Linked DNA regions of Pigmentibacter sp. JX0631. The protein of the gene in region 2 binds, or shares a complex with, the protein of the main gene of each other region. Links are inferred from orthologs where the notes say so. Each region holds a gene or a part of one and is shown on either strand. Other genes may lie near its edges.

Region 1 (3,237 bases), 1.6 Mb from region 2 along the record:
TAAACCCCACGCTGGTGCACAAACTCCTGTTAAATTTCTGTTTTTATGCAAATACCCTTCGGTTATGGTATTCTTTGATAACTTATTGCTTGCAATATCAACGGCGGTTCCCACCATGTTGCGGATCATATTTTTCAAAAACCCTTCACCCCAAATATCAATAACAATACATTCAGAATAAACAGGATGAAATTGCGCATGAATTTGGTAGATTTTTTTTATCGTATTTTTAGCTCCACAATCTATAGCTCGAAATGCAGAAAAATCGTGCTCACCGACAAAATTTTGCAATTGCAAAAACAGTTCAGAAACATCTAATTTCGTTCTAACATGCCAACATCTTCGAGTTAAAAATGCATGTTCTGAAAAACCATACCAAATTAAATATCGATAATGCTTTCCTTGTGAAGAAAACCGTGCATGAAAATCACTTGCGACATGTTCTACCGAATACAAAGAAATATCCAAATGCAATTGCGAATGAAAAATTCCATTTAATCCTTTTTGTATTCTTTCCAAAGAATAATTAGTTTGAGATTGTAAATTTAAAACAAAGCTATTTGCATGTACACCAGCATCTAATCGACTGCAACCTGTTAAAGTTACAGTTTCTTTAGTCAAAATAAACCATGCTTTTGTTATAGCTTCTTGGACTGTAAAAACATTAGGTTGTTGCTGATAACCATGAAATTTTTCACCATTCCAAGAAAATATTAATTTAAAATTCTGATACTCTTTTTCTTCCATCTATGATTCACCTGTTAGTAAAAGAATTTGTTCTTTTAATAGAAAGATTTTATCGCGTAATTGAGCCGCTAATTCAAAATCCATTTTTTGCGAAGCTTTTATCATTTCTTTTTGCATTTTTTGCACATATTTTTCCAGTTTTTTAGCATCTTTTAAAATATTTTCATCATCTAAATTAGCGATAGCTTGAATTAATTTTTCTTGAAATTCATCACCATAGTCAAGATTATATATTTTCTTTAGATCATCAGGAATTTTTTTGTATACAGTTTGAGGTGTAATATTATTTTCGGTATTATATTTTTCTTGTTTCTCTCTTCTTCTAGAAGTTTCTTCAATACAAAATTTAATACTTTCTGTTTCCTTATCAGCATACAAAATAACTCTTCCATTAGCATTTCTAGCCGCCCTACCAACAGTTTGGATTAAGCTTGTTTTACTTCTTAAAAAACCTTCTTTATCTGCATCTAAAATAGCTACCAATGATACTTCAGGTAAATCGAGTCCTTCTCTTAGCAAATTGATACCAACAAGAACATCAAAAATACCTAAGCGCAGATCTCGTAATATTTCTACTCGCTCTATACTTTGAATTTCAGAATGCAAATATTTTATTTTTATGCCAAATTCGGCATAATAAGCAGTTATATTTTCCGCCATTTTTTTAGTCAGAGTTGTAATTAAAATTCTTTCTTTTTTTGCTACAACATTTTGGATTTCAAATAAAAGATCATCAATTTGACCTTTTGCTGGTTTAACGAGAATTTGAGGATCGATTAAGCCAGTAGGACGAATAATCTGTTCAACAATTTCAGTTCCTGCATGTTCTAATTCATATTTAGCAGGAGTTGCTGAAACATAAATAGTCTGACCCATTCGATCTTTAAATTCATCAAAATTTAACGGACGATTATCTAATGCAGCTGGTAAGCGAAATCCATATTGCACTAAGGTTTCTTTTCTTGCTCTATCGCCACGATACATACCGCCAATTTGTGGAACTGTGACATGACTTTCATCAATAACTAATAAATAATCTTTTGGAAAATAATCAAGTAAAGTAGCAGGAGGTTTACCAGGAGACCGTCCATCTAAGTAACGAGAATAATTTTCTATGCCTTGACAGTATCCAATTTCACGGATCATTTCTAAGTCGTGTAACGTTCTTTGCTCAATTCGTTGAGCTTCAATATGTTTTCCATTATTTTTAAATTCAGAAACTTTTTCAATTAAATCATGGGAAATTTGGGAAATAACTTCGTCAATTTTTTCATTCTCTAAGACATAATGCGAGGCAGGATAGATATTTATTTTTTGAATTTTTTCTATTACTGTTCCTTTAAGTGCGTCAATTGTAGATAATTTTTCAATTTTATCTCCCCAAAATTGAATTCGCACTGCTCTTTCATTTTCTGATGAAGGAACGACTTCAATTATATCACCACGCACCCGAAATTTTCCTCTTTCTAAGGATATATCATTTCGAGTATATTGAATGGAAATAAGTTGGCGAATAAAATCATCTCTGGAAAATTCTGCATTTAAATTTAAAACTATTCTTGAATTTAAATAAGTATCGGGAGCTCCTAAACCATAAATACAACTTACAGAACTGACAATAATAACGTCTCGCCGTTCAAATAAGGCTTTTGTCGCACTATGCCGCATTTTGTCGATATTATCGTTAATAGATGCAGATTTATCGATAAAAGTATCCGTACTTGGCAAGTAGGCTTCTGGCTGATAGTAGTCATAGTAACTGATAAAATATTCAACCGCATTATTTGGAAAAAGTTCTTTAAATTCTTGAAATAATTGCGCAGCTAATGTTTTATTATGTGCAATGACTAAAGTGGGTCTTTGGGTTTTTGCGACAACATTAGCAATGGTAAATGTCTTCCCAGAACCAGTCACACCAAGCAATATTTGTTCTGAAAGTCCTGCAGATAAACCTGAAACTAATTTTTCTATAGCCTGCGGCTGATCGCCTGTTGGTGTCACAGGCCAAGAAATTTCAAAAGGTTTTTCCGACATAATTATTTCCTAAAAAAATTAAGCATATTTTTGGATCATTTTTACCACTGATTGGGCCCAATTGGAATCAGCATTTAAAGAAGGAATAAGACGTAAATCTTCTCCCCCAATTTCTAACCATTGTTCCCTTGCACGCATTTGAATTTCTTCTAAAGTTTCTAAACAATCTGCGACAAAAGCAGGGCAAAATACCGCTATTTTTTTATAACCTTTATCTGCTAATTCTTGCAATAAAAGATCAGTATAAGGTTTAATCCAAGGATCTTTTCCAAGTCTTGATTGAAATGAAGTAGTATAATTTTGCGGTGAAAGATTTAATTTTTTTGCTAACAGTCTTGTGGTTGCAAAACATTGCGCTCGGTAACAAAATTGATTTTCTTTTTCTATTTTTTCACAGCAGTTATCTTTTGTTAAACAGAATTTTCCTTTTGTTAAATCTGATTTTTTTACATGTCT
Region 2 (3,486 bases):
TAATTCTCGTAATTAAAAACTGCCCCACCAGCAACAACAATATCTGTTCCTAGTTGTCTCAAAAGGTAGACATTTTCAGAATTAACTCCTCCATCAACCATAATATCATACTTTAAATCGTTATCTTTTTTATATTTTGCAAGTGCAGAAATTTTTTTGTGAACCAATGGAAGATGCATTTGTCTAGAAAAACCTGGATTTACAGACATGATTGTTATTTGATCTAAGACAGGCAAGAGATATTCTATAGTATTCCAATTTGTTCCTGGATTTAAGGCGATGCCTGCTTTTTTACCTGTTTCCTTAATTTTCATACAAATTCGGTGAGGATGAATAGCAGATTCTTGGTGAAAAGTTAAAATATCAGCCCCAGCATTTAAATAATCTTGAAAAACACTATCTGGATTTGTTACCATAATATGTACGTCTAATTTCATATTAGTAATTTTACGCATTTGTTCAATAAATGGTATACCTATAGTTAATAATGGTACAAAGTGGCCATCCATAACATCAAAATGGATGCTATCAGCACCACTTTCTTCAAGTCGTTTAACTTCTTCTTCTAAACGCATTAAATTTCCAGCAGCAATTGAGGGTGAAACTTTTATTTCTGATTTCATTTAAATACCTTTTATATTAAATGGGATTAACATAGGTGTGAATTAAGGTTTTTTCACCAACATTATTTTTTTCAAATTTGATTTTCAATCTATATCCCTGTGAACTTTTTTCTATCTCTCTAATTATACCCTCACCAAATACTTTATGAGTGACTCGTTGTCCTTTTCTCCAAATATGTTCTTCATTTCCAGATTCAATTTTTTGTTCATTTAAAAGTTCATCACCTTTAAATATTCTCGGTTTATCAATAAATTTATTTGTGCTTGATATTTTACCAAATTCTTTTTTGATATTTCCAGTATGATCTAGGATATCGATATATTTTTCTGGTATTTCGCTAATAAAACGGCTTTCTTGAGCAGGTAAAAAATCTTTATACCTATTTTTTTTGCAATTTGTTATCACTAAATTGTTTTTAGCCCTAGTGACTGCTACATACATTAAACGACGCTCTTCTTCAATTGCTTCAGGTGAATCCAAGGAATTTTGATGTGGCAATACTCCTTCTTCCAAACCCGCTAAAAATATATTTTGGTATTCAAGTCCTTTAGCGGAATGAATTGTCATTAGAGTAATTGCATTTGCACTGCCTTGTTGCACATTATAAACTGTTGGCTCAATAGTAAGCATAGCTTGTTCAATAAAAAGACTTAATTTTTCTAACCCATTTTTTTCTTCAAGCAGTTCTTCATTTTCAGTGTTTTCAAATTCTATAAGAGCATTTTTTAATTCTATAACGTTTAGCCAGCGTTCATCAAAATCTTCAGGATGAGTAGATTTAAGATAAATTTCAAAATTAATATCAGAAACAATTTGAGCTAAAGTAACTGAAGGTTTGTTATGTTCTAAAATGTTATTTTTCCATTTTTGATAATTCATTATGAAATCTTTTACACCAGATAAAGATCGAGATAAATCATTTTCTAAAGTTCCATAAACTACTTCTGTAAGCGTTTTTAACATACTTTCATTTTTCTGAAGTGATAGTTCTTTTAATTTTTGAACAGCTTTTTCTCCAAAACCTCGACGCGGTGTATTTATTATTTTTAGAAGAGATGCTTCGTCAGTAGAGTTTATTATTAATTTTAAATAAGCCAATAATATTTTAATTTCTGCACGTTCATAAAACCGAACTGAGCCATAAATAATATAAGGTAACATTCTTCTTCTTAGTTCATCTTCTAAAGAACGGCTCTGCGCATTTGTTCGATATAAAATACAAAAATTAGAGAAAACTTCATTATTTTGGACTGCAGAATATATTTCATTAGCAATATATCTTGCTTCAGAATAGGGGTCTTCACATGATTTGAACTTAATTTTTGTGCCATTTATTTTATTAGTAAAAATAGTTTTATCGGCTCTTTTGTAATTGTTTTTTATAACGCTTGTTGCAGCTCCAATTATTTTATCAGAGCTTCGATAATTTTCTTCTAATTTGAATACTTTAACATTTTTATATTCTTTATCGAAATTAAGAATAAAAGAAGGCTCAGCTCCACGCCAAGAATAAATACTTTGGTCATCATCTCCAACTATAAATAAGTTATTGGTATGAGAACATAAAATTTTTATTAATTTAAATTGTATAGGGTTTGTATCTTGAAATTCATCAATTAAAAAATACTTAAAACGATTTTGCATTGATTGTAAAACGGAATTATTATTTTCTAATAATTTATACATTTCTAATAATAAATCATTAAAATCCATAGCGTTTTGTTTTTTTAAATTTCTTTGATATAAATCATATACCTTTTGAATGAGTTCTGGGTCGTAGTATTCGCCAAATTGTTTTAATTGGTATTGATTTTCTTTAGTGATAATATCAGCATTATTTTTTATTTCTCTTAAATATTCTTCAGGAGTTAATCCTAAATTTTTAATTTTATCAATTTTAGATTTTACTGTACTTACTGATAACAATTTATCTGGAATATTTAATTGTTTTAATAAATCTTTTAACAAACTTTTTTGATCATTATCATCAAATATTGTAAAACCTGGCTGAAATCCGGCTTGGGAGGAATATATTCTTAGAAAACGCGCACAAAATGAATGAAAGGTTGAAATAATTAAATTCTTTGTATTACGTTCTCCAATATATTCATTGATTCTTTCTTTCATTTCTTTAGCGGCTTTGTTGGTAAAAGTGACTGCTAAAATAGATGAAGCTGGAACTTTTTCTATTGTTATTAGCCAACCTATTCTTGAACAAATAACTCTAGTTTTACCACTTCCTGCTCCAGCATAAACAACAGCCGGCCCATCTTTATGAATACAAGCTTGGTATTGAGCTTTATTTAATAATGATAGATCAAGTGAGGTTAATTCTTTAAGCATTGAAGTTTCCTATATATATTGACAGAAAAATATCATTTCTTTTTTTTAGATTTTTTCTTTTTACGTTTTGCAGTTTTATTTTTGTTAGGTTCATTTTTACTATTTATATTTTTCCTTTTAAGATTTTTCACGGCTGCTAGCCCTGATGAACCTATAGCTAGTCTTCTAATTTTTTTCAAATACTGTTCTTCAAGAGCCGCTGCCCGAGATTTATGTAACAAATCAGAATATAAAGGGTTATTTTCAATATTAGAAGTTAAAAAGACATGCTGATGTTCTTGATCAAAACCTTTCTTTTTGAAGAATTGGACAGCTCTATTATTGCTTGGATCTGTATCAGCCATAATAATTCGAACACCTTCATTTTCAACAAAGGCTTCAACAACTTTATCTATTAGCTTGCTTGCAACGCCTTCCCTTTGCCAGTTTGGGTGTGCACAAAGCCAGACAATATAGCCGTAGCTCCAAGCCGTTCCTGGCTTTGACATGACTGTGCCAAGAACAAATCCTACAATTCTT

What was found. The genes of interacting proteins can lie anywhere in the genome.
Region 1: the proteins of QEJ31_RS07135 (region 2) and uvrB are in contact, whole or in part, in a crystal structure (PDB 7EGT), measured with the Thermus thermophilus proteins. The link is inferred for Pigmentibacter sp. JX0631 from one-to-one orthologs. Residues at the interface, in WP_096412145.1 of Thermus thermophilus: His654, Arg656, Phe657, Gln666, Asp668, Glu669, Lys680, Arg681, Leu682, Ser683, Lys685, Tyr686, Ala687; in WP_096411307.1 of Thermus thermophilus: Glu23, Leu25, Arg26, Asp27, Gly28, Glu29, Arg30, Phe31, Arg55, Glu326, Asp327, Phe328, Glu379, Ser382, Gln383, His398, Gly400, Arg401.

What each region holds. Positions count from the first base shown.
Region 1 is NZ_CP123622.1:3,239,661-3,242,897, reverse strand. What follows is about bases 265-3,237. They hold uvrB (excinuclease ABC subunit UvrB), read right to left. Parts: upstream 2,782-3,237; coding sequence 748-2,781; downstream 265-747. Other genes in these bases: hemH (ferrochelatase), read right to left, coding at 2,800-3,237; truA (tRNA pseudouridine(38-40) synthase TruA), read right to left, coding at 265-747. Outside these bases: more of truA, read right to left, coding at 1-264. UniProt on the Escherichia coli protein: The UvrABC repair system catalyzes the recognition and processing of DNA lesions. A damage recognition complex composed of 2 UvrA and 2 UvrB subunits scans DNA for abnormalities.
Region 2 is NZ_CP123622.1:1,632,045-1,635,530, reverse strand. Bases 304-3,295 are described here. They hold QEJ31_RS07135 (UvrD-helicase domain-containing protein), read right to left. Parts: upstream 2,968-3,295; coding sequence 640-2,967; downstream 304-639. Other genes in these bases: QEJ31_RS07130 (N-acetyltransferase), read right to left, coding at 3,000-3,295; rpe (ribulose-phosphate 3-epimerase), read right to left, coding at 304-623. In the rest of the region: more of rpe, read right to left, coding at 1-303; more of QEJ31_RS07130, read right to left, coding at 3,296-3,486. UniProt on the Escherichia coli protein: A helicase with DNA-dependent ATPase activity. Unwinds DNA duplexes with 3'-5' polarity. Translocates on single-stranded DNA with 3'-5' polarity. Initiates unwinding more efficiently from a nicked substrate than double-stranded DNA.